DNA from 3 places in the Peribacillus sp. NPDC060253 genome. Region 2 is predicted to be linked to each of the others. Evidence: riboswitches for the same ligand, from Rfam matches in the RefSeq annotation. Region 2 holds a riboswitch; each other region holds the start of a gene.
What was found. Region 2 has a riboswitch for lysine ahead of ACFWE9_RS03545 (amino acid permease). Riboswitches for the same ligand answer to the same signal wherever they lie in the genome.

Region 1 (2,276 bases), on a different contig from region 2:
CCGGATCCGACGATGGACACTTTGGCCAAACCGCCTTCCGTTTCAATACGATTGAATGCCAATTTTTCTTTATTATTTTCCAGCACGATCAAGGCTGCTTCCGTATCTTCACTTTTAATGGAGAATGATAGATTGGTGGTATCCTCGGCGGTCATGCTTTGAATGATAATGTCCACATTAATTCTGTTTTTCGCAAGTGTCGTGAAAATTGTTGATAATACACCAAGTGATTGGGGCAAACCATATACTGTGACTCTTGTAATACTGTCTTCAAAAGCAATGCCGCGTACGATTAAGTTTTCTTCCATAGTTGCTTCCTCCTCAATGATCGTTCCTGATTCTTTCTCCATGCTCGAACGGACTTCAAGCGGAATTTGATAGTTTTTTGCATATTCGACAGCCCTTGGATGAAGGACGCCTGCCCCCAGATTGGCAAGTTCCAGCATTTCATCGTAAGAAATGGATTGGAGTTTTCGAGCGCCTTTTATGTAGCGTGGGTCCGTTGTGAAAACACCCGTTACATCCGTATAAATATCGCATCTATCCGCATTCAGCGCTGCAGCGATGGCAACCGCCGTCGTATCGGAACCGCCTCGCCCTAAGGTAGTGATCTCCCCATTTGCATCGTTCCCCTGGAAACCGGCTACGACCACTATTTTCTTTTCCAAAAGCTGAGCTTGGATCCTTGAAGCATCGATGTTTAAAATCCGGGCATTCCCATGAACGGATTCCGTTTGCATGCCGGCTTGCCAGCCAGTATACGAAATGGCTTCATGTCCTTCTTCAATCAATGCCATCGTTAACAAGGAAATCGTTACCTGTTCTCCTGTAGTCAATAGCATATCCATTTCCCTCTTGCTCGGGGATCCGGAAATATCACGGGCCATGGAAACCAATTGATCCGTGGTTTTCCCCATAGCCGAAACAACGACGACTACCTCATTTCCATTCTCCGCTTCCTCGATTACCCGTTTGGCAACATTTTTGATTTTTTCTACGCTACCGACGGATGTTCCGCCGAATTTTTGAACGATTAATGCCATCCTCATGCACCCTCTCTACCTTTTTAGGCAATAAAAAAAGCAATGAGAAATATCTCATTGCTGTGATCACATATCTAATACTGTAAACACAGTGAGATAGCTCTCCAGGGTATAAACCCTGACAATCCGCCATTTATTAAATGTCAGACCAGAAAAACAAGGTATGAGTCTTGTCTTCCTTCGGCGTCCTCCCCTTTCAAAACCTATCATGGAAGCTCATACTTCTCCAGGTTTTTACTCTTGAATTCCGCACCTCTATCAGCACTTTTAAGTTGTCTAATTAAAAATTCCTTCTAATCATAGCATAGAGATTTATCGCAAGCAAGATTATTCTTGCAATTTTCTAACGATTCCCTCGGCTACCCCTTTTGGCATGCCTGCGTCCATAATTTCCTCGGTCGTTGCCTCTTTGATTTTCTTCAATGACCCAAAATGCTTTAATAATTGCTTTCTCCGCTTTTCCCCGACTCCTGGAATATCATCAAGCTGTGAGTGAACCGCATTTTTCCCGCGTAGCTGGCGATGAAACGTAATCGCAAACCGATGCACTTCATCCTGAATTCTTTGCAATAAGTAAAATTCCTGACTCCGTGAATCAAGCGGAACAAGTTCAAGCGGGTTGCCAATCATCAATTGCGATGTTCTGTGTTTTTCATCTTTAATCAAACCCGAAAGTGGAATATCAAGGCCCAATTCATTTTCCAAAATATCTCGAACTGCTTCCACATGTCCCTTTCCGCCATCAATGATGATTAGATCCGGAAGTGGCAGCCCTTCTTTCAATACTCGTGAATATCTTCTTCGAACCACTTCACGCATCGATTCATAATCATCAGGTCCCTGGACCGTTTTGATCTTATATTTGCGGTACTCCCTTTTTTCCGGTTTCCCATCAATGAACACGACTAAAGCGGAAACAGGGTCACTTCCCTGGATATTGGAGTTATCGAAGGCTTCAATTCGATGCGGGGTATAGATGCCCAATTGGAACCCGAGGTTTTCCACGGCTTTGATCGTTCGTTCTTCATCTCGTTCAATCAAAGAAAATTTTTCCTGTAGGGCGATGGAGGCGTTTTTATTCGCCAGTTTAAGCATATCTTTTTTCGCTCCCCGTTTCGGGTGAATCGTTTTCACACCAAGCAGCCCTTCGGCCATTTCGGCATCCACTGATTCAGGAAGCAAAATTTCCTTTGGTTTAAAGTGGTTGGTAATCTCGTAAAACTGACCCAGGAA
Region 2 (2,276 bases):
GCCATCGATCGCTTGAATTACTCAAGAAACATCAATGCCATACATCTTTCGAAGGGCAAAACGAATCTTATCGGCATTATCATCCCTTTCACCAATCACCCCTATTACGGGGCAATCGTGCACGGAATTACTAAGCAGGCTAACGCAATAGGCTGCCATATAGTCATCTTTGAAACCCATTATGAAAGAGAGAAAGAAATTCAAGCGTTGAATATGCTGCAAATGAAGCAACTTGATGGCATTATCGTTTGTTCAAGAATTTCGGAAATGAAAGTCCTATTGGAATATCAAAAATACGGTCCGATTATTTTATGTGAAGATACAGCCCAGGCTGAATTATCGTCGATCAGCATAGATCATTATGCAGCCTTTTCCTGTGCCCTTGAATACGTGATTGCTAAAGGATATAAGAAGATTGGTTACAGTCTCGGCCGTAAAAAGAGCAGGAACAGTTTTCTTCGAACAAAGGCCTTTAATGATATCATGAGAAATCATCAACTTATAAACAATAAAGAATGGCAGTTTGAAGGCAGTTATCACATCAAAGACGGTGAACAATTGTTTCAGGTGTGGAATTCGATGATGGATAAACCGGAAGCTATCATCATCACTAATGATGACACGGCTGCTGGATTCATTCTTACTGCTAAGAAATCGGGAATAACAGTTCCAAACGATGTCGCCATCCTCGGCTTCAATAATGATAGCCTTAGTGAGATGCTCGACATCACGACCATTTCCTTGCCGCTGGAATGGATCGGTAAAATGGCAGTGGATCTATTTGAGAATCCTGAAGTAATCGAACATGTGAAGCTGGACTACGCCCTTATAAAAAGAAAGAGCGTTTAATGTTATTTTTGTATGTCGCAATTTGATTATTTCCTTTTGCCAACCCTTCTAGAACTAGGAAAAAATAACCACATAAAATAATGATTGCGATATCTATTAGAATATTTTATAATTTTGATATAGTAAACTTTACTCAATTACTAGCAATCAATTAATGATTTCAGGAATATCTTGAGTAATATCGTACGACGTCAACAATGCTGGCGCGACGATTTAAGAAAATTGAATACTTCCTCATTTACCGATGAGTTAGAGGCTGCAGCTTATAAAAGTAAAACGGACGAGATTCTGGAAAATTCAAGACTCCGTTTGAAAGGATAAGTTGCCGAAGTTTGGGTATATTCCATGTATATCCTTGCTGGCGGTGTTACCGAACAGGAACATCACTGTCACGTTTTTCTAAAAACGTGGGGAGCTATCTTCGGAAGGATAAACGGGTTTATTATAAACAGCCGTCGATCTTTTTCGACTGCTGTTTTTTTATATTTCGTTCCCTTCCAATAAAAAGGAGTGTAACATCAATTGTCAAATTCACAAAAAGCATCAAGCCCTACTGAATTGAAAAGGAGCCTGAAAGCGCGGCACTTAATGATGATTTCATTGGGTGGAACGATTGGAACAGGTTTATTTTTAGCAAGTGGCGGTGCGATTCATTCGGCCGGACCTGGCGGTGCCTTGGTGGCATACGCGGTCATCGGCATCATGGTTTATTATTTAATGACAAGTCTCGCAGAAATGGCATCGTTCATGCCGGTGGCCGGTTCATTCCGTGTTTATGCTTCCAAATTCGTCGACCCGTCTTTCGGTTTTGCGATTGGATGGAACTACTGGTATAACTGGGCAATCACCATTGCCGCCGAATTGGCAGCCGTTGTCTTAATTATGAAGTTCTGGTTTCCTGATAGTCCTTCCTTTATCTGGAGTGGTATCGCGTTAATCATTATGTTTCTTATTAATTATATGTCCGTTAAAGGTTTTGGCGAGGCCGAGTTCTGGTTTGCTATGATCAAAGTCGTGACAGTCGTCATTTTCTTGATCACTGGGGTTCTGATCATTCTCGGAATCATGGGTGGGAATGACCCAATTGGTTTTTCAAATTTCACTATGGGTGATGGCCCCTTTAACGGTGGTTTCTTCACGATCTTAGGCGTTTTCATGGCTGCCGGTTTCTCGTTCCAAGGAACGGAATTGCTTGGAGTGACGGCTGGTGAAAGCGAAGATCCAGAAAAAAATATCCCAAAGGCGATCAGATCCGTTTTCTGGCGCATCATTTTATTCTATATCCTTGCCATTTTTGTAATTGGTATGATCATTCCGTTTACTGATTCACGTTTATTGAGTCAAGATGTTGCCGTCAGTCCATTTACGCTCGTATTTGAACGTGCTGGCCTTGCATTTGCAGCATCCATCATGAACGCGATCATTTT
Region 3 (2,276 bases), on a different contig from region 2:
CTTCGTTGTTTAAAGGGAGCAATGGTAAGCGGACACCGCCAACATTTAGCCCTCGCATATTTAATGCTGATTTTACCGGTGATGGGCTTGGTGCAGCAAATAATGCTTTCATAATTGGAAGAAGATTACGATGTATGGAAGCAGCACCACGGACATCACCATTTTTGAAGCTATTAATCATTTCTTGCATTTCATTACCAATTATGTGTGAAGAAACCGAAACAATGCCTGTTCCACCGATGGCTAAAACCGGTATTGTTAATCCATCATCGCCGCTGTACAAAGTAAAATCACTAGTTGTTTCGCTAATGATTTGTGCCATGGCATCTAAGTCACCACTTGCTTCTTTTAATGCCACAATATTGTTGATTTTTGAGAGACGAACAATCGTCTCTACTGACATGTTTACAACACTTCGTCCTGGGATATTATAAAGCATTACAGGTAATGATGTTGATTGGGCAATAGCATTAAAGTGCTGAAATAATCCTTCTTGAGACGGCTTGTTATAGTATGGGGTAACGAGCATAACTCCGTCGACTCCTGCTGCCTCTGCTTGCCTTGTTAAGCTGATAGAAGCTTTCGTGTTATTTGAGCCAGTTCCAGCTATGACTGGAACTCTTCCATCAACAACTTCTACAACAACTTTGAATAAATCTACTTTCTCTTCTGCTGTTAATGTAGGAGACTCTCCGGTTGTACCAGCTATAACTAATCCATCAGAACCATTAGCAATTAAATAATTTACTAACGTTCTCGTAGCATAAAAATCAACCTCATTATTATGATTAAACGGGGTAACCATTGCGGTTAATACTTGGCCAAAATTCATAACTTCACACCCTTTTGTATAATTTTTTTGAAAAACTCAGAGGTGGTTAGGGCCATTCAGGAGTAAACGCAAAAAAGCAACAACGAGGATTCGCTGCTGCAGTAGAAACAATATTTATCAAAAAAATCGTTTCGGTGCGTAAGATAGCCCTCCATATAGTTTCCTATATGACAGTCCTGTATTTATTCAATAGCAGAACCAGCTTCAAGAATATGAGATTCTTTCCGCTTCGGCAAATTCCCCTTTCCACACTAGTCATAGGATCTCATTCTCCTCAAAATGTGTACTAATGGTCTTTGCTCCTCTATCCTCACTTCAAAAAGTATGAAGTAAGAAAATATTTAATTGACTGTAATATAGCAGATAATCCATTCTGTTGCAAGGCTAATTTAGAAATATTTTATTAAGAATACATGGATAATCGATGGAAATGGCTGCGGTATTGGGCTGGATTCATCTTTTTCCGTGACGTTTGGGAAGCAAGAAAACGAATCGCTTCAATTGTAAGTAGAACTCCATTGATTCAATCTACTATACTATCAGAAAAAATTGAGCAAAGCGAGACACTCGCTAATAGTTTATTAGGTGGAATTGGTCTTGATAATCAATACAGGTTTAAAATGGTCTAACAATATTAGATAAAAGAGTACGTCGTCATCTTAAGCCAACAAATGACTCTTGAATAGTTGATGAAACGTATATCAAAGTAAAAGGTCAATGGATTTATTTATATCGTGCAGTCGATTCAGAAGGGAATGCGATTGATTTTTATCTAAGGGAATCAAGAGATAAACAAGCAGCTAAGCGCTTTTCAAGAAAGCCTTGGCTACTTCTCATGTTTGTAAACCTTGTGTCATAACAGTGGATAAAAATCCAGCCTATCCTGTAGCGATTCAAGAGTTAAAAGAAGAGAATCGCATGCTTGAAGGCATGCAAATAAGGCAAGTTAAATATCACAATAATATGGTAGAACAGGATCATCGTTTTATAAAAAAAGCGCGTTCGTTCGATGTAAGGATAGAAATCATTTCGTACAGCTACTTACATACTGAGTGGCATAGAAGCCATGCATGTGATTAAAAAGAAACAGGTTTATCAAGGGTGAAGCTTGCCCAAAACCAATAAGAATTTATCCATAAATTGTTTGGATTAGCTTCATAATTTTTCAATATAAAGGAAACCACACTCTATGTTTCTAACGAGTGATTTTTGCACGAGAACTGCTTTTTTATTGCTTCTTCATCCTCTTATGCTGCCTTCTTTTGTTGTTTTTGGTCTAAGCGATAACTTAGGAAAGTTAGAAGACTGGCAAAGATAGCAACCAGCCCACCGACCCATGTCACATTCAGCAAGTTTCCCTGATGGTAAACGACTCCGCCCAGTGCGGAACCAAAGGCGATACCGACATTGCTTGCTACTGGCATCAGTGAAGCAGCTAGCCCTG

Region 1: another riboswitch for lysine. It lies ahead of ACFWE9_RS24710 (aspartate kinase); the one in region 2 lies ahead of ACFWE9_RS03545 (amino acid permease).
Region 3: another riboswitch for lysine. It lies ahead of dapA (4-hydroxy-tetrahydrodipicolinate synthase); the one in region 2 lies ahead of ACFWE9_RS03545 (amino acid permease).

What each region holds. Positions count from the first base shown of each region.
Region 1 covers NZ_JBHXAS010000169.1:785-3,060, forward strand. Annotated here, with positions in the region: gene ACFWE9_RS24710 (aspartate kinase) at 1-1,043, opposite strand, end outside; lysine riboswitch at 1,133-1,309, opposite strand; gene uvrC (excinuclease ABC subunit UvrC) at 1,371-2,276, opposite strand, start outside.
Region 2 covers NZ_JBHXAS010000007.1:70,279-72,554, reverse strand. Annotated here, with positions in the region: gene ACFWE9_RS03550 (LacI family DNA-binding transcriptional regulator) at 1-849, shown strand, start outside; lysine riboswitch at 1,092-1,275, shown strand; gene ACFWE9_RS03545 (amino acid permease) at 1,372-2,276, shown strand, end outside.
Region 3 covers NZ_JBHXAS010000091.1:15,272-17,547, forward strand. Annotated here, with positions in the region: gene dapA (4-hydroxy-tetrahydrodipicolinate synthase) at 1-832, opposite strand, end outside; lysine riboswitch at 969-1,147, opposite strand; gene ACFWE9_RS19860 (hypothetical protein) at 1,246-1,461, shown strand; partial or broken gene ACFWE9_RS19865 (IS6 family transposase) at 1,467-1,957, shown strand; gene ACFWE9_RS19870 (MFS transporter) at 2,080-2,276, opposite strand, start outside.